DNA from 2 places in the Pedococcus sp. P2_D9 genome. Region 1 is predicted to be linked to the other one. Evidence: predicted binding sites of a transcription regulator. Region 1 holds the regulator's gene; the other holds the start of a gene.
What was found. The regulator LexA, encoded in region 1, represses DNA repair genes until DNA is damaged. The targets are predictions, from matches to a motif close to TCGAACANNTGTTCGA.
Positions count from the first base shown of each region.

Region 2: AC1DXJ_RS17675 (alpha-ketoglutarate-dependent dioxygenase AlkB) is a predicted target of LexA. The motif match lies at 2,235-2,250, and genes of this name have one in related genera.

Region 1 is NZ_JBFUEI010000005.1:180,616-188,902, reverse strand. It holds gene AC1DXJ_RS11040 (NAD-dependent protein deacetylase) at 1-11, shown strand, start outside; gene AC1DXJ_RS11035 (class I SAM-dependent methyltransferase) at 18-695, opposite strand; gene AC1DXJ_RS11030 (N-acetyltransferase family protein) at 714-1,253, shown strand; gene AC1DXJ_RS11025 (DUF4259 domain-containing protein) at 1,323-1,736, shown strand; gene AC1DXJ_RS11020 (hypothetical protein) at 1,712-1,924, opposite strand; gene lexA (transcriptional repressor LexA) at 2,136-2,861, opposite strand; gene AC1DXJ_RS11010 (LysM peptidoglycan-binding domain-containing protein) at 3,117-3,515, shown strand; gene AC1DXJ_RS11005 (hypothetical protein) at 3,622-4,119, shown strand; gene AC1DXJ_RS11000 (winged helix DNA-binding domain-containing protein) at 4,140-5,291, opposite strand; gene AC1DXJ_RS10995 (SRPBCC family protein) at 5,339-5,767, shown strand; gene AC1DXJ_RS10990 (dihydrofolate reductase family protein) at 5,881-6,480, shown strand; gene AC1DXJ_RS10985 (DUF998 domain-containing protein) at 6,597-7,298, shown strand; gene AC1DXJ_RS10980 (hypothetical protein) at 7,288-8,121, opposite strand; gene AC1DXJ_RS10975 (GNAT family N-acetyltransferase) at 8,201-8,287, opposite strand, start outside.
Region 2 is NZ_JBFUEI010000012.1:182,543-190,829, reverse strand. It holds gene AC1DXJ_RS17695 (Fur family transcriptional regulator) at 1-331, shown strand, start outside; gene AC1DXJ_RS17690 (isoprenyl transferase) at 359-1,141, opposite strand; gene recO (DNA repair protein RecO) at 1,138-1,974, opposite strand; gene AC1DXJ_RS17680 (hypothetical protein) at 2,028-2,156, opposite strand; gene AC1DXJ_RS17675 (alpha-ketoglutarate-dependent dioxygenase AlkB) at 2,271-2,900, shown strand; gene AC1DXJ_RS17670 (hypothetical protein) at 3,071-4,558, shown strand; gene leuA (2-isopropylmalate synthase) at 4,622-6,367, opposite strand; gene AC1DXJ_RS17660 (hypothetical protein) at 6,590-7,402, shown strand; gene AC1DXJ_RS17655 (1-aminocyclopropane-1-carboxylate deaminase) at 7,381-8,287, opposite strand, start outside.

The DNA.
Region 1 (8,287 bases):
TGGCCGCCTGACGAACCTCACGCCGGTCGCCGGGCTATCAGCACCACGTCGATCGCGTCGCCCTGCTCGGTGGGCCGCACGTACTCCTCGCAGCGCTCGACGTCCAGGTCCCCGGCCGCCGCCCGCAGCTGCTCGGGTGTGTGCAGCAGCGCCGGGTCGGACGGGCCGCCGACCCCTTCGGTGAGGTTGCGCAGGCCGTGGCCGACGACCACCAGCGCACCGCCCGGCGTCAGCCACGTCCGGGTGCGGGAGACCACGTCGGAGGGCAGGTGGAGGTACGACACGAGGACGAGGTCGAAGAGGAATAGGGGCGCCGGGTGCCAGGACCGGGCGTCCGCCACCACCCAGTCGATCCGGAGCCCGCGACTGGAGGCCTCCTTCTCGCCCTTGGCCAGCCCCACCGCCGAGAAGTCGACCGCCGTGACCCGCCAGCCCTTCGAGGCCAGCCACACGGCGTGTCGGCCCTCGCCGGCGCCGAGGTCGAGGGCGCGACCGGGCGGCCAGGCGCCCACGATCCTTTCCACCTCGGCGTTGGGCGTCGCGCTCCAGACGTGCTCGTGGGCGGCATACCGCTCGTCCCACAAGGCCTGTCGGTCCGTCGGCCCACCGCGGTCGGGGTCGGGCAGCTTCGAAGCCTCAGCCGAGTCGTGCGTCCCGTGGCTGTGGTCGTGGCGGTGGCCGTGCTCGTCGCTCATCCCCCTAGCATCGCCGATATGAGCAGCATTGCCCCGGACAGCGGCCGCGCAATCGTCGTCCGTGACGCGACGCCGGCGGACCTCCCCGCGATGGCCGCCATCTACGACGAGCAGGTCCGCACCTCGGTGGCGACCTTCGACACCGAACCCCGCGGCGCGGCATACCTCGGTGAGAAGCTCGCCGCCACCGGTGCCGGCAACGTCGGCAACGTCGTCCTCGTCGCCTGCGCGGACGAGCAGCTGCTCGGGTACGCGTTCTCCGGTGCCTTTCGCCCGCGGCCGGCCTACGACGGCACCAAGGAGGTGTCGGTCTACCTCGCGGAGGGCGCGCGCGGTCTCGGCCTCGGACGGACCTTGTATGCCGCGCTGCTGGCGCGGCTGGACGCCGCACCTGAGGTGCACACCCAGGTGGCCGTGATCGCCCTACCGAACGACGCCAGCGTGGCGCTGCACGTCGCGTGCGGCTTCGAGCGGGTGGGAGTGCTTCACGAGGTCGGACACAAGTTCGGTCGTTACGTCGACACGGCCTGGTACCAACGGATGACTCCGCACGAGTAGGACTGGCGTGTCGCTGCGTCTCTTGGCACCCTCGAAGGAGCATCGTTCGCACGCTGTGGAGGTTGGGAGATGGGCGCCACCGGAGCCGGGCCGTTCGAGAACGACGACGCACTCGACCTGCTCGACGAGCTCGAGGAGTCCGAGCAGGACGTGCGACGCAAGCGGGTCGAGGCGGCCCTCGACCAAGTGGTCCGCGCGCGGGGGTACATCGAGGCGCCGACCATGTCGCAGGCGGTGGCCGCAGCGGTGCTCGTGGCTGCCTGCGACGACTTCGAATCCGTCGTGGGCGAACGCAATGTGCCCTGGTGGGTCGACGAGGAACCCATCGAGGTGGACGAACAGCTGGAGGAGCTCGCCACCCGGGCACTGCACCGGGCGATGCAGTCAGACGACAACGAGCTGTGGGAGCTGTGGGCCGAGGGTGACGGCGGCGAACGCTTCGCCACCAAGATCACGCACTACCTCGACGCGCTGGGTGACTGAGCGGGGGAATGGGCGGGGGACTGGGCGGGGAGCTGACCCTGTGCCCGACAGATCCCGAGAGCCGCGTCGATCTGGTCCAGGTTCAGCTGCGAGCAGGCGTGGCTCGCGGCGTCGATCAGGTCCGCGAGCAGTTCGATCTCGGACCCCAGCACCTGGTCGGTGAGATCGGGGTCGGGTTGGGCCTCCATGTGTAGAGAACGCACGTGCGAGTCGCCTGTTACGGGGCACGTGACGCACACGGGCCCGCGAGGTCCGCTTCAGTCCATTCGGGCGAATGAGCCATCAGCCGAACGGATGATGGGTCGACTCGTGCCGGCCCCACGACGCGCCTGCACGCACGTGTGCCGCGGAGCGCACGAGGCGCTCCGCGGCACACGTCGCCGGACCTGAGGGTCGAGCTCAGACCCGACGAAGCACCGCCGTGACCTTGCCGAGGATCGTGGCGTGGTCTCCGTCGATGGGGTCGAAGGCGGCGTTGTGCGGCATCAGCCACACCTTGCCGTCCTTGCGCTTGAAGGTCTTGACGGTGGCCTCGTTGTCGAGCATCGCCGCGACGATGTCTCCGTTGTCGGCCGTGGGCTGCTGGCGGACGACGACCCAGTCGCCGTCGCAGATCGCGGCTTCGATCATCGAGTCGCCGACGACCTGGAGGAGGAACAGCTGGCCCTCGCCGACGATCTGCCGGGGGAGAGGGAAGACGTCCTCGACGGTTTCCTCGGCGAGGATGGGCACACCGGCGGCGATGCGCCCGAGCACGGGCACGTAGGTCGCAGCCGGGCGCTGGTCGCCGGACCCGGTCTCGTCGTAGGTCGCCGTCTCGTCCTCGGCGGAGGCGCCGCCGCGGTAGCCCCGCATGTCGGCGGGGGAGTCGGGGGAGACCACCTCGATGGCGCGCGGCCGGTTGGGGTCGCGGCGCAGGAAGCCCTTGCGCTCGAGGGTGGAGAGCTGGTGGGCGACCGAGCTGGGGGAGGTGAGGCCGACCGCCTCGCCGATCTCGCGCAGGCTCGGCGGGTAGCCGCGCCGGTCGACCGAGTTGCGGATCACCTCGAGCACCCGTCGCTGCCGGACGGTGAGCCCGTCACCGCGATCGCGGTCGGGCAGTTCCTTGACGTTGTCGTCGCTCATGCCGCTTCCTCACTTGAGCAGTTTCGGGTGCAGGTGCAGGTCAGGTGCCGTATGCCGGGTGCTCGCGGAGCCGTTGTCAGTGCCCTCTGATGTGCTAGCGGCATGAACACAGCGTATGGCCTTCGAACGCCTGTGCCAAACATGTGTTCGACGCGTGTCTTGATTGATTCGAACATGCGTGCTAGAAATCAGTCAAGCAGTTCTTCGCACACCCGTTCGAGGAACGCAGCAGAGCACGTCACGATGGAGGACCTGATGAGTGCAGCAGTCGCTTGGGACGTCGCCCCCGCACCGGTGCGGGTCCCCGTTCGCCCGGCTCGCCCCCGCCTGGTCTCGGTGCCCACCGGCCCAGAGGTCGCCGTCGCTCCCGCCGCCCCGCTGCGCCTGACCCGTGCAGCCCGGCTCGCGATCACGCTCACCGTCGTGGTGACGGCCGTGGCCCTGGCGATCGCCGTGTTCTCCGGTGGCGCGTCCGCCACCGTGATCGACCACTCCACCACGGTGCAGTCCGGTCAGACCCTGTCGCAGATCGCGGTCGAGCAGCTCCCGCAGCTGTCCATGGCCGAGGCGGTCGCCCAGATCCAGGTCGCCAACGACCTGACCGACAGCAACGTCCACGCCGGTCAGACGCTGCTCATCCCCGCCGTCGGCTGAGACCCGCCAGCTGCCGACTGAGCGCGCCGGTCGAGTGCCCTACGCATTTCGCGCTACGCGATAACCACGATGCGCTGGGCGCGAACCTCGTAGGACCGTGGTCGGCATGCACACCACCACACGGATGGCGGCCGCCCTGGCCGCAGCTGCCGGAGCAGTGACCTTCTCGGTGCTCCCGGCCATCGCCGCGGCGGGAACTCCCACCTCGTTCACCGTCGACACCCAGTTCGTGGACGGACCCAGCGACATCACGGCCGCGACTGGTCCGCTCTCGGCATGCACCCAGGTCACCGACCTCGAGAACGCCGCCGACCTGCGGACCCACAACCAGCTCGTCTTCAGCGGGGTCAAGCAGCTCACCTGTGGCACGGCGACGGTGACGGTCGGATATCAGGCCTTCATCACCCTCCCCGCGTTCCAGAACCCGAACGTGCTCCCAGAAGGCGGCGGCTACCGGACCTTCGGGGACTGGTGGGTCATCGACTCGACCCTGCCGGGCGTGAGCTCGGGCGGCGGCAAGCTGGCGGGCGACAACCGCACCTGCACGCTCGATGCCGGCTCAGTCGGCTGCATCACCGACGCCTTCCGGGGCTTCGTCTCCTAGGACGGTGGCGGGCCGACCGCTCAGCGGTCGGCCCGCTTCGGCCTGCGTGCTGGGTGGCCGAGCTCGCCGCCCCAGAGGTGCGGGGTGCCTTCGTTCTCGACCAGGGACAGGTCGCGCCCAAGGAAGCCAGCGAGGCGCTGGGCCGCCACCCTGACCTGGGTGCGTCCTCGAGTCGAGACCTCAGGAGCGAGGTGCACCTCGACCTGCACGGCGTCGGGTCGCACGGTCCGTTTCCAGAGCCCGACGTTGGTGCCGTCGAGCACCACGCTCGCCCAGAACGGGTCGGTGTGTTCGGCATAGGGGTGGCCGGGCAGCGCTGAGAAGTTCACCTGCGGATAGGTCAGCACCGCCTCGTCATAGGTCGGGAAGAGGTATGCCGCCGGGGCGCCTCGACTGACCCGGCGCACCTGCGTCGGGTCGAACCAGTGCGGGATGCCGTCGACCTCCACTTCCTCCAGGTGGTCGCCGAGCTGTGCGAGCGCTGCCTTGGTGTCGCTGACCGTCATGGTGGCCCACCGGGTGAAGTCCTTGACCGAGGCCGGCCCGTGGCCGCTGAAGAACCGTCGGACCAGCTCCACGACAGCCTCGTCCCGGCTGCGTTCGGGTGTCGGCGCAATGACCTCGTCGACGAGGGCGTAGGAGTGGTGGACACCCTTCATCGGCCCTGAGCAGACCAGGCCGCGCATCTCCGCGACGATGAGCAGGTGGCCGAGCTGTTCGCCGGGCTTGATGCGTGAACCGCGCTCGACGAACGCCTCACCGAGCTCGGGTCGAGTGAGAAAGTTCTTGTCCTGCAACAGTTTTGCCAGCAGCTCGAACCCGTCGCCGAGCCGCTTCGTGTCGTCGAGGCCGAGCTGGCGGTGCCGCGCTCCCATGCTCGACAGCACGCGCGGCGAGGTGAGGGCGAGGATCCAGCGCAGGTCCTCGGGAGCGACGAAGTGCCACGTCGGCCGCAGGATGTGGGTGCGCAGGAAGGCGCCGGTGTCGAACTCACGCTGCACCGCGGCATACCGGTCCTTGCGGGAGCGCATGGCGAGCGAGAAGAAGGCGTGGTCGCGCTCCTGGCTCTGCACACACGTGAGCAGTCGCACGACGTCTGCGGCGCGGGGCAGCGGCGCCGAGCTGAGCCGCTGGGTGGCCAGCCGCTGGGCGAGGACGCTCGCGTGATCCATGGCGTCATCCTCTCGAATACCGCCGACAGGTGCGCGACCATGGAGGGGTGGAGCAGAGCACGACCGTCGACATCGCCGCCCCGCCGGAAAGGGTCTGGGAGGTGCTCACGGACGTCGAGCACTGGTCGGACTGGACCGCCTCGGTGCGCTGGGTTCGCCGCCTCGAGGACGGCCCGTTGCGGACGGGCTCGGCCGCCAAGATCAGCCAGCCCAAGGTCCCGACGGTGGACTGGGTGGTGACCGAGTTCGACCCCGGACGGATGTTCACGTGGGTGTCGTCCGGCCCCGGGGCGCTCACCACGGCGAGGCACTCGGTGGAGGCGCTCCCCGGCGGTGGCAGCAGGGTCCGCCTCTCGGTGGAGCAGAGCGGGATCGTGGGTTCGCTGGTCGGCCGGCTCTACCACGGGCTCACCGAGCGCTACCTCGCGATGGAGTCGGCGGGGCTCAAGGCGCAGTGCGAGGGCGGCCCCGCCTGAGGGACCGATGAGTTCGTGGACCGTTGCCGGTCGGTACTGCTGACAGGAACACCAGGAGACACGAACACCGGGCCGACGCCGACCGTGGGCACGGACCACGGAAGGCGGCAGTCATGGGCAAGGTCATCGCAGGGATCACGACGTCGGTCGACGGTTACGTCACCGGACCGGACGACGGCCCGGACAAGGGGCTCGGTGAGGGCGGCGAGCGGCTGCACTACTGGGTGTTCGGCGGGCCGTGGACCTATGCCGAGGAGCCAACCGGCCAGATGGGGGAGGTCGACAAGGCGTGGATGGACGAGGCCATGGCCAACTTCGGTGCGGTGGTCGGAGGGCGCGCGACCTACGAGGCAGCCGGGCACTGGGGTGACCAGAACCCCTGGGACGTGCCGTTCTTCATCGTCACGCACCGACCGGAGGACCAGCCCGAGGGCGACGCGTTCACGTTCGTCGACGGTCTGGCCGAGGCCGTCGAGCAGGCGCGGGCCGTCGCAGGGGACAAGGACGTGCACGTGATGGGCGGCGCCGACGTGATCCGGCAGGCCCTGGCCGCTGGGCTCGTCGACGACCTGTCGATCATCGTGGCCCCGGTCATCCTGGGCGGGGGCAAGCGACTGTTCGACGGCTTCGAGCAGGACATCGAGCTGACCCACAAGGGCGTCCGGCAGAGCGAGTACGCCACCTTCATCGACTACAGCGTGAACAAGGGCTAGATGGGTCGATCGACCCATCCAGGTGAGTGCGCGAGTGGGCGGATCGGCCGACGCGGGATGAGGCGGGCCCTTCGTAGCGTCGAGGGCATGAGCACCCACCCGACCAGGAGGCAGCCATGACCACCTCGATCTCCCCACACAAGGCAATCCCCACCACCACCGGCGGCGCCACCCACGCCGGCACGGCAGACCTGCACTGGCCTGCCCTCGCCGGCATCACGGGCCCGATCCTGTTCACCTCGGTCTTCCTCGTCCAGCAGCTGGCCCGCCACGACACCTACGACTGGGTCAGCGAGCCGGTGAGCAACCTCGAGGCCGGACCGCACGGCTGGGTCCAGCAGGCGAACTTCGTCGTGTTCGGCGTCCTCATGGCGGCGTTCGCTGGGGGGATGCACCGCGGTGTCGCTCGAAGCCGGCTGAGCCGGCTGGGCCCGCCCCTCCTCGGGCTGTGCAGCGTCGGACTGTTCATCGCCGCGGCCTTCCCCATCGAGCAGGACGCCCAAGGCGTCGCCTACGACCCCGGGTACCACTTCGTCGGCGGCGTGACCTTCTTCCTCAGCTCAGGGCTGGCGCTGCTCGCCCTGTCGCACAGCCTGCGGGCCGATCCGCGATGGGGCACAGTGCTGCCACGCTGGACCCTCGTCGCGGGGCTGCTGGCGTTGGTCGGGTTCGTGACGCTCGGCGCCTTCGCGATCGGCGAGGATACCCCACTGCACGGGTATGCCGGGTTGGCCCAGCGCGTCGTCATCCTCACCGTGACGTTCCCCTGCCTGGTCGCCCTGGCGCTGAGGTTGCGGAGCCACGACCTCAGGTACTGACTCCCCGCAGCTGGACGTCCGCGGCATACCCGCCGAGCTGTGCGGTGAGCTTGGCCGTCGCGGTGCCGGGGCCGGCCGGCGTCCAGGTCACGGTCACGGAGACCGCGTCGCCGGGGGCGATGGCGCCCTCGGTCTCGAGCTCGGCGACGAAGCCGGCCGTGGACGGCTCCACCACGAGGGAGCCCGCCGCGATGCCGAGCGCGTCCTTGCTGCCGTTGAACAGGTGGACGGTGCTGCCCACTGGGTTGGTGCCTGTCGTGGTGAGGTCGAGGCTGCGAGGCACGAAGGCGACGATGTCCTTGGTCGTGGCCGCGCCCGGACCGAGGATGACGTCGGCGACGCGTTCGATGAGGTGCCGGAAGGTCTCCTCGCGGAAGCCGATGACGAACGCGATCACGGCCAGGATGGCGATGCCCGGCCCGTCGTAGGCCACGGGCACCGCGGCCGCCGAGCCGCCACTGGCGGGCGTCGTGGGGGAGGCGGTGACGCTCTTGATGAGCAGCACGACGATCAGCACGCCGATGGTGCCGCACACGCCACCGAGCAGCGGGCGGGCGAGGTGCCACAGGTAGTAGTCGGGGTCCCAGTTGTGGGCGTGCTTGACGATGCCGACGAGGCTGATCGTCGCCCCGCCCAGCGCCCCTGCCCACGGCACCCACAGGGGCACGACCGACTGGAACGAGAACGACCAGTAGAGCCGGCTCGGCTCCGGGTCCTTGGAGTAGATCAGCACGGCGACGAGCAGCGCCGCCATCGAGATCACGTTGACGGCGAAGAAGATGCCGGGCCGTCGGCGCCAGTCGTCCTCGGGAATCGTGGCCATGCTCCGACGATCCTCCGTGCCTTTGCGGACGACATCGTCCGTTTGCACGAAGGTGCCACGTGTGGCGCGCAGCCGGCAGTCAGGTGAGGGTGCGGCGCATGACCAGCCGGGGCAGCTTGCTGGCGACCGCGTCGGTGGTCCCGACGACCGCGAACCCCGCCTTCTC
Region 2 (8,287 bases), on a different contig from region 1:
CGGCGAGTTCCGCTCTGCGCAGGAGCTGCACGCCCTGCTGCGCGAGGGCGGGGACAAGGTCGGGCTCGCCACCGTCTACCGCAACCTCCAGGCGATGGCCGCCGAGGGCGAGATCGACATGTTGCGCACCGACGAGGGCGAAGCCGTCTACCGCGCCTGCTCGACCGGCCACCACCACCACCTGGTCTGCCGCGAGTGCGGCCGGACCGTCGAGGTCGAGGGTGCGGCCGTCGAGGCATGGGCGGCTCGGGTCAGTGCGGAGCACGGGTTCACCGAGGTGCGCCACACGCTGGAGATCTTCGGCACCTGCGCCACCTGCGCCTCGTCCTGACCGCTGCTGGCGGTGGGAGGCCCCTCCTCAGGTCGTGGAAAGGTCGACTGCCCCGCCGTAGCGTCGATCACGCTCGGCGTAGGTCTGGATGGCCGCCCACAGGTGGCGCCGGTCGTAGTCGGGCCACAGCGTGTCCTGGAAGACCATCTCGGCGTAGGCGCTCTGCCACAGCAGGAAGTTGCTGGTCCGCTGCTCCCCCGAGCTGCGCACGAACAGGTCGACGTCCGGCATGTCGGCCTCGGGCAGGTGCCGCGCGATCGTCTTCTCGTCGATCGATCCCGGCTTGAGCTTGCCGCGCTGCACCTGCTCGGCGATCCGCTGCACCGCGTCGGCGATCTCCGCACGCCCGCCGTAGTTGACGCAGAAGTACAGGGTCAGCCCGGTGTTGTGCCTGGTCAGCTCCTGGGCGATCTCGAGCTCCTTGATGACCGAGCCCCACAGGCGCGGCCGCCGACCGACCCACCGCATGCGGACGCCCCACTCGTGCAGCTGGTCGCGACGGCGCCGGATCACGTCGCGGTTGAAGCCCATGAGGAAACGCACCTCGTCGGGGCTGCGCTTCCAGTTCTCGGTGGAGAAGGCGTACGCCGACAGGTGGGTCACACCGGCCTCGATCGCACCGGCCGTCACGTCGAGCAGGGCCGCCTCTCCGGCTTCGTGGCCCTTGGTGCGGGGCAGGCCTCGCTGGTTGGCCCAGCGTCCGTTGCCGTCCATGACGATCGCGACGTGGCGTGGCACGAGCTCGGCGGGCAGCGACGGTGGCTGGGCGCCGCTCGGGTGGGCGAACGGCCGGGGGTATGCCGTGCTCACGCCTTGGCCACCTGGGCGGCGGCGTGTGCCGCCTCGACCTTCTCCACCACGCTGAGCGGTGCGGGCGACCACGTCACGCGGGAGTCGAGCCGGGGCTGGTCGGGGTCACGTCGGTCCACGAGGCGCAACGATCGCACACCCCGCTCGAGGTGCCACTGGAGGAAGGCGCTGGCCAGGGTGCTGCCCTCCCGGCGGTGTCGCCCCTGCGACGCGTCGGCGATGACCCAGTCCCCGGCCAGCAGGGCGGCCAAGAGTGCGAGCGTCTCGGGCGCGGGCGCAGCAGACCCGACCGGACGGCATACGGGGCAGACAGTGCCACCCGAGGCGAGGTTGAACGCGCGGTGCGGCCCCTCGGCGCCGCAGCGTGCACAGTCGTGGAAGCTCGGCGCCCAGCCGGCCACGGCGAGCGCGCGAAGCAGGTAGGCGTCGAGGACCAGGCCGGGGTCGTGCAGTCCCTCGGCCATCGAGCGCAGCGCGCCCTGGAGCAGGAGGTACTGCTGGAGGTTGGGTTCGCGCTCCTCGGTGAGCCGGTCGGCGGTCTCGAGCATCGCGGCCGCGGCGGTGTAGGTCGTGTAGTCCCGCGCCAGCACGTCACCCCAGGAGGCCAGCGTCTCGGCCTGGGTCACGGTGTCGAGGTTGCGGCCCTCGTAGCACTGGACGTCCACCATCATCGCCGGTTCGAGCCGCGCCCCGAAGCGGCTCTTGGTGCGACGGACGCCCTTGCCGACGACGCGGACCTTGCCCAGGGTGCGCGTGAGCAGGGTGACGATGCGGTCGGCCTCACCCAGCTTCTGGGTGCGCAGGACGATCCCTTCGTCGCGGTAGAGCGGCATGCCTCCATTGTCGCAAGTCCCGGGCCCGAAGCTCGTCTGCCGTGCCGCGCGGCTCAGAGACCGAAGCCGTAAACCGCCACGACGACGATCAGGACCAGCAGCACCACTGCGACCAGCCCCACCCACAAACCACACGCCAGTCCGCTGGCCAGCTTGTCGTCGCCGGTGTCCCTCTCCGCCATGGGACGACGGTAGCGCCACCCGGCAGCACCACTTGGAGAACCGCTTGGAGTTACCGAGCCCGACAGACGCGCAAAGGCTAGAACACCTGTTCGAAGATGGGTTATCGTGGGGGCATGTCCATGGCCTTCCAGGGCTCGCTCCTCGACACCGCTGACGAGATCGAGCTGCACCCGTTGTCGGGGGGCCTGACGCGCACGGAGCTGTCGCGCGGCGCGTGGGTCGACTACCGACCGGGCTGGCTCGCCGGCGCCGACACGCTGTTCGAGTCCCTGCACCGCGAGGTGCCGTGGCACGCGGAGCGCCGCGAGATGTACGAGCGGATGGTGGATGTTCCCCGACTGCTGAAGTTCTACGACGAGGACGAGGCTCTCCCCCACCCGGTCCTCACGCAGGCCCGCGACGCCCTGTCCCGGTGGTATGCCGCGGAGCTCGGCGAGCCCTTCGTGACCGCCGGGATGTGTCTCTACCGCGACGGCCGCGACTCCGTCGCGTGGCACGGCGACCGGATAGGCCGCGCCAAGGACCTGGACACCATGGTCGCGATCCTGTCGATCGGCTCGGCCCGCACCCTGGCCCTGCGGCCACGGGGTGGCGGGGAGTCGAGGGGCTTCTCCCTCGGCCACGGCGACCTGGTGGTCATGGGTGGCTCGTGCCAGCGCACGTGGGACCACGCGATCCCCAAGACCACCAAGGCGGTCGGTCCGCGCATCTCGATCCAGTTCCGCCCCCGCGGCGTCCGCTGACCCGCCGATCCCGCGGCACGCGACGACCGAGCCGGTCCGCCGGCGCCAAGCGGCCGCCCCTCGGCGTTTGTGCAGGTCAGGGCAGATTGGGGGTTGCCAAACTTGGTGGGGATGGGTCATCCTTCCGGGCACGAGTCAGTGTCGACTTGTCCGCTATGGGGGGATTCCACATGCGCCTGCACCTCACCCGTCGCCCGCTCTGCGTCCTCGCCGCCCTGGTGGCCGCCCTGGTCGCTTTCGTCGGCGGCGCCGTGCCGGCCGGTGCGGCCAAACCCGTACGCGCCAGCGTCTCGATCACGAGTCCGGCGGACGGGACGTCGGGCACGGCGGTCCTCGTGCCGGTCTCGGGCAAGGCGAGCTCGCCGAACGGCACCGTGACCATGGTCGTCGACGGCGTCGAGACCGGTCAGACGCCCACCGTCGACAGCCGCGGCGCCTGGTCGACCACCGTGGGTTCCCTCCAGGTCGGCGACCACAGCATCTGCGCGCTGGTCCGGGTCGACGACGTGACGCTCGCCACCGCGTGCGTGAACCGCACCGTCCGACCTGACCCGAACGCGTTCGCCGTCGCCTGGCCCGAGCAGGGCGCGTCGGTGGCGACCCGCTTCTCCGTGAGCGGTCCATGCCAGAACGGCACCCAGGTCGCCCTCGCACTGGACGGCGGCTCCACGGCCACGGTCGACTGCAGCAACGACTTCTTCTACCAGGAGTACTACGGGGTGGCCGCCGGGTCGCACTCGCTGAGGGTGGAGGCTCGGTATGCGGGGACGAGCTTCGCCTCGGCCGACCGTTCGTTCACCGTCGTGGCGCCCCCACCGGTCGTCGTGGAGGTCACCTCCCCCGCCGACGGGTCGACCGTCGACACCGAGGCGGTCTACATCCGGGGCACGAGCAACCGTCCGGGCCAGACCGTCATCGTGTCCATCAACGGCCACGACGTCCGTGAGGCGTTCTCCGACGGCGACGGCAACTGGAACGCCTACGCCTACCTGACCTACGGGGACAACACGATCTGCGCTCGCCTCACCGACGGCGAGGGATTCACCGGTGAGGGTTGCGCCGCCGTCCGCTTCGCGATCGACCCGTCCCGCCTCACCATCGACACCCCGCAGGAGGGCAGCCTCCACAACGCGTTCGTCGACTTCTCCGGCCAGTGTGCCGAGGGCACGACCGTGCGCATCAGCGTCGACTCCGACCCGTGGGTCGCCGAGCAGAACTGCTACTACGGCAGTTACAGCGGCGGCCTGGCCTACGTCGCCGACGGCGAGCGCACCCTGACCGTGAGCATGGTCGCCTCGCAGCAGGTCGTCGCGACGAAGACCCGCACCTTCACGGTCGACACGCTCGCCCCGGCACCGCCCACCATCGTCTCGCCCACACCGGGCTCGACGATCAAGACCCGCACGGTCACCCTCTCCGGCACGACCGCCGAAGGCGGGCTCACCATCGGCGTCCTGCACTCCGACGGGGCGCCCTACACGACCACCACGTCGAGCTCCTCCGGCACGTGGTCGGTCGTCCTGGGAGAGGACTACTTCGCCCGAGCCGGTGTCCTCACCGGCAAGGCCGGCTCCGTCACCGTCCGGGCGACGGCCACCGACCCCGTGGGTAACGAGTCGGCGCCGACGAGCGCCACCTACACAACCCGCATCCGCTGACGGAGACGGCGACGGAGACGGCGACGGCATGCCGCGTGGCCCAGCCACGCGGCATACCTCAGGTCACTCGCCCGGGGCCATCCGCTCCGCACGGTTGACGGCGGACAGCACCGCGGTGAGTGACGCCTTGACGATCGAGGAGTGCAGGCCGACACCCCAGAGCACGCGGTCGCCGACAGCGCACTCGACGTAGGCGGCAGCCTTCGCGTCGCCACCTGCGGACAGCGCGTGCTCGGCGTAGTCGAGGACGCGGACGTCGACCCCGAGGGTCGACAACGCGTCGATGAACGCGGCGATCGGTCCGTTGCCGGTGCCCTCGATGGTGACCTCCACGCCGCGGTCGAGCATGGTCGCGCTGATCCGGTCGACGCCGCCCTGCTCGCTGATGAGCGAGTGGCTGACCGGCGTAAAGCGGCCCCACGTGTTGACGGCACCGTCGACCGCGGGCAGGTACTCGTCCTGGAAGATCTCCCACAGCTGGGCCGCGCTGACCTCGCCACCCTCGCTGTCGGTCTTGGCCTGGACGACCCCGCTGAACTCGATCTGGAGACGACGCGGCAGGTCGAGCTGGTGCTCGGTCTTGAGCAGGTAGGCAACCCCGCCCTTGCCCGACTGGCTGTTGACGCGGACCACGGCCTCGTAGGAACGGCCCACGTCGTGCGGGTCGATCGGCAGGTAGGGCACGCCCCACACGAGCTCGTTGATGGACTTGCCGGACGCCTTGACCTGGCGGTCCATGTCCTCGAAGCCCTTCTTGATCGCATCCTGGTGAGACCCGGAGAATGCGGTGAAGACGAGGTCCCCGCCCCAGGGATGGCGCTCGCCGACGGGCAGCTGGTTGCAGTGCTCGACGGTGCGACGGATGTCGTCGAGGTTGGAGAAGTCGATCTGCGGGTCGATGCCCTGGCTGAAGAGGTTCATGCCGAGGGTGACGAGGTCGACGTTGCCGGTGCGCTCCCCGTTGCCGAACAGGCAGCCCTCGATGCGGTCGGCGCCGGCGAGGTAGGCCAGCTCGGCCGCGGCCACGCCGGTCCCCCGGTCGTTGTGGGGGTGCAGGCTCACGACGATCGACTCGCGCCGCTCGAGGTGGCGGATCATCCACTCGATCGAGTCGGCGTAGACGTTGGGCGTGGCCATCTCGACCGTGGCCGGGAGGTTGATGATCATCTTGTGGTCCGGGGTGGGGTCGATGACGTCGGCCACCTCGTTGCAGATGCGCACCGCGAACTCGAGCTCGGTGCCGGTGTAGGACTCCGGGCTGTACTCGTAGTAGACGATCGTGTCGGGGATGGTCTCCTCGAGCTTGCGGCACAGTCGCGCTGCCTGGAGGGCGATGTCGACGATGCCGTCCTGGTCGAGCCCGAAGACCACGCGACGCTGCAGGATCGACGTCGAGTTGTAGAAGTGCACGATCGCCTGCTTGGCCCCGCGGATGGAGTCGAAGGTCCGCTCGACCAGGTGGTCGCGGCACTGGGTCAGAACCTGGATCGTCACGTCGTCGGGGATCATGTCGTCCTCGATGAGCATCCGCACGAAGTCGAAGTCGGTCTGGCTCGCCGAGGGGAAGCCGACCTCGATCTCCTTGTAGCCCATTCGCACGAGGAGCTCGAACATCCGCTTCTTGCGGTCCGGGCTCATCGGGTCGATGAGCGCCTGGTTGCCGTCGCGCAGGTCGACCGCGCACCAGCGCGGGGCACGCTCGATGACGCGCGTCGGCCACGTGCGGTCCGGCAGCTCGAAGGGGATCTGGTCCTTGAACGGCACGTACTTCGCGACCGGCATACCCGACGGCTGCTGGGGGTGGATCATGTTCTCTCGCCTCACGATTCGCTGCAGGTGGCTGTACTCAGGGTCTCAGCCGGCAACGCGAACTCCGCGACGAGGGGCGGCTGATCGGTCAGGCCCCGCCGCGGCGGCGAAGGAGGAGGCGCAAGGAACGCACGGGACGAGGGTATGCCGCGTGCCCGGCCCACGTCCAACGTCCGAACCACGTCGCCCACCATCCGGACGTTGGCCCGGTAGGTTGCCGCCATGATGATCCGACCGGACACCCTCGCGGCCATCAAGGCGGGCGACGTCGATCTGGCGTTCCGGCGCTGGGACCGTCCGCGGGTCGTCGTGGGCACCCGGCTGCGCACCCGCGTGGGCCTGCTGGAGGTGACCTCCGTCGACAAGGTGGCCCCCTCGCGCATCACTGCAGAGGAGGCCCGGCGGGCCGGCGCGAAGTCCCTCCTCGAGCTGCGCCGGATGCTGGAGGCCAAGGCCGACCGCCCGGTGTGGCGGGTCGGGCTGCGCCACGCGGGAGCCGACCCGAGGGAGCAGCTGCGCGCCACCCTGCCTGAGGCCGACGAGGTGGCCACGATCCGCGAGCGACTCGACCGGCTCGACCGCGCCTCGGGGATCGGCCCCTGGACGAGGGCGACGCTGGCGATCATCGACCGCTTCCCCACGGTCCGCGCGCCGGAGCTTGCCGCCGAGCTGGGCCGGGACACCCCCAGCTTCAAGCGTGACGTCCGCAAGCTCAAGGAGCTCGGCCTCACGGAGTCGCTCGACATCGGCTACCGGCTCTCACCCCGCGGCGCGGCCGTGGTCGACGCCGAGTCGGGTGCTCCTCGGTTGGACCGGGCCACAGCCCCCGACGGCACTCCCCTGCCTCGCATCGGCGCCCCGGCGACGCGGGCTCTGCGGGCCGAGGGGATCTGGACCCTGGAGCAGGTCAGGGACCGCAGCGAGGAAGGGCTGGCGGCGCTCCACGGCGTGGGGCCGATCGCCCTGCGCTTCCTGCGAGAGGCGCTGGCCGAACGCGGCTGGACCTTCGCCGGTCAGTCGAAGATCCCTGAGTAGGCGTTGAGGGCGGGCTGCCCGCCGAGATGTGCGTAGAGCACCGTCGAGTCCTCGGGGATCTCGCGGGACGTCACGAGGTCGACGAGGCCGGCCATCGACTTTCCCTCGTAGACGGGGTCGATGATCATGCCTTCCAGCCGGCCACTCAGCCTGATGGCGTCGACCGTTGACTCCACCGGGATGCCGTAGAGGTCGCCGGCCCAGCCTTCGAGCACCGTCACCTCGTCGTCACGGAGCGGCCGGCCGACCCCGATGAGGTCTGCGGTGTGCTGCGCTATGCGCTGCACTTGGTCGCGCGTCTTGTCGATCGTCGCCGAGGCATCGATCCCCAGCACCCGGCGAGGCCGACCGCCCCCATCCTCGAGCGCCGCGAACCCGGCGATCATGCCGGCGTGGGTCGACCCGGTCACCGTGCAGACGACGATCGTGTCGAAGAAGACCCCGAGCTCCTTCTCCTGCTCGACCACCTCGTAGGCCCAGTTGGCGAAGCCGAGCCCGCCGAGCCGGTGCTCCGACGCGCCGGCCGGGATGCCGTAGGGCTTGCCGCCCGCCTCCTCGACCTCGCGGAGGGCGTCCTCCCAGGACGAGCGGATGCCGATGTCGAAGCCGTGCGGGTCCAGGCGGGCGTCGGCGCCCATGATCCGTGACAGCAGGATGTTGCCCACCTTGTCGTTGACCGGGTCGTCCCAGTCCACCCACTTCTCCTGCACGAGGCGGCACCTGAGACCGAGGTGCGCCGCGACCGCCGCCACCTGACGCGTGTGGTTCGACTGGTACCCACCGATGGACACGAGCGTGTCTGCACCCTGGGCGAGCGCGTCCGGCACGATGTACTCGAGCTTGCGGGTCTTGTTGCCACCAAAGGCCAGTCCGCTGTTGCAGTCC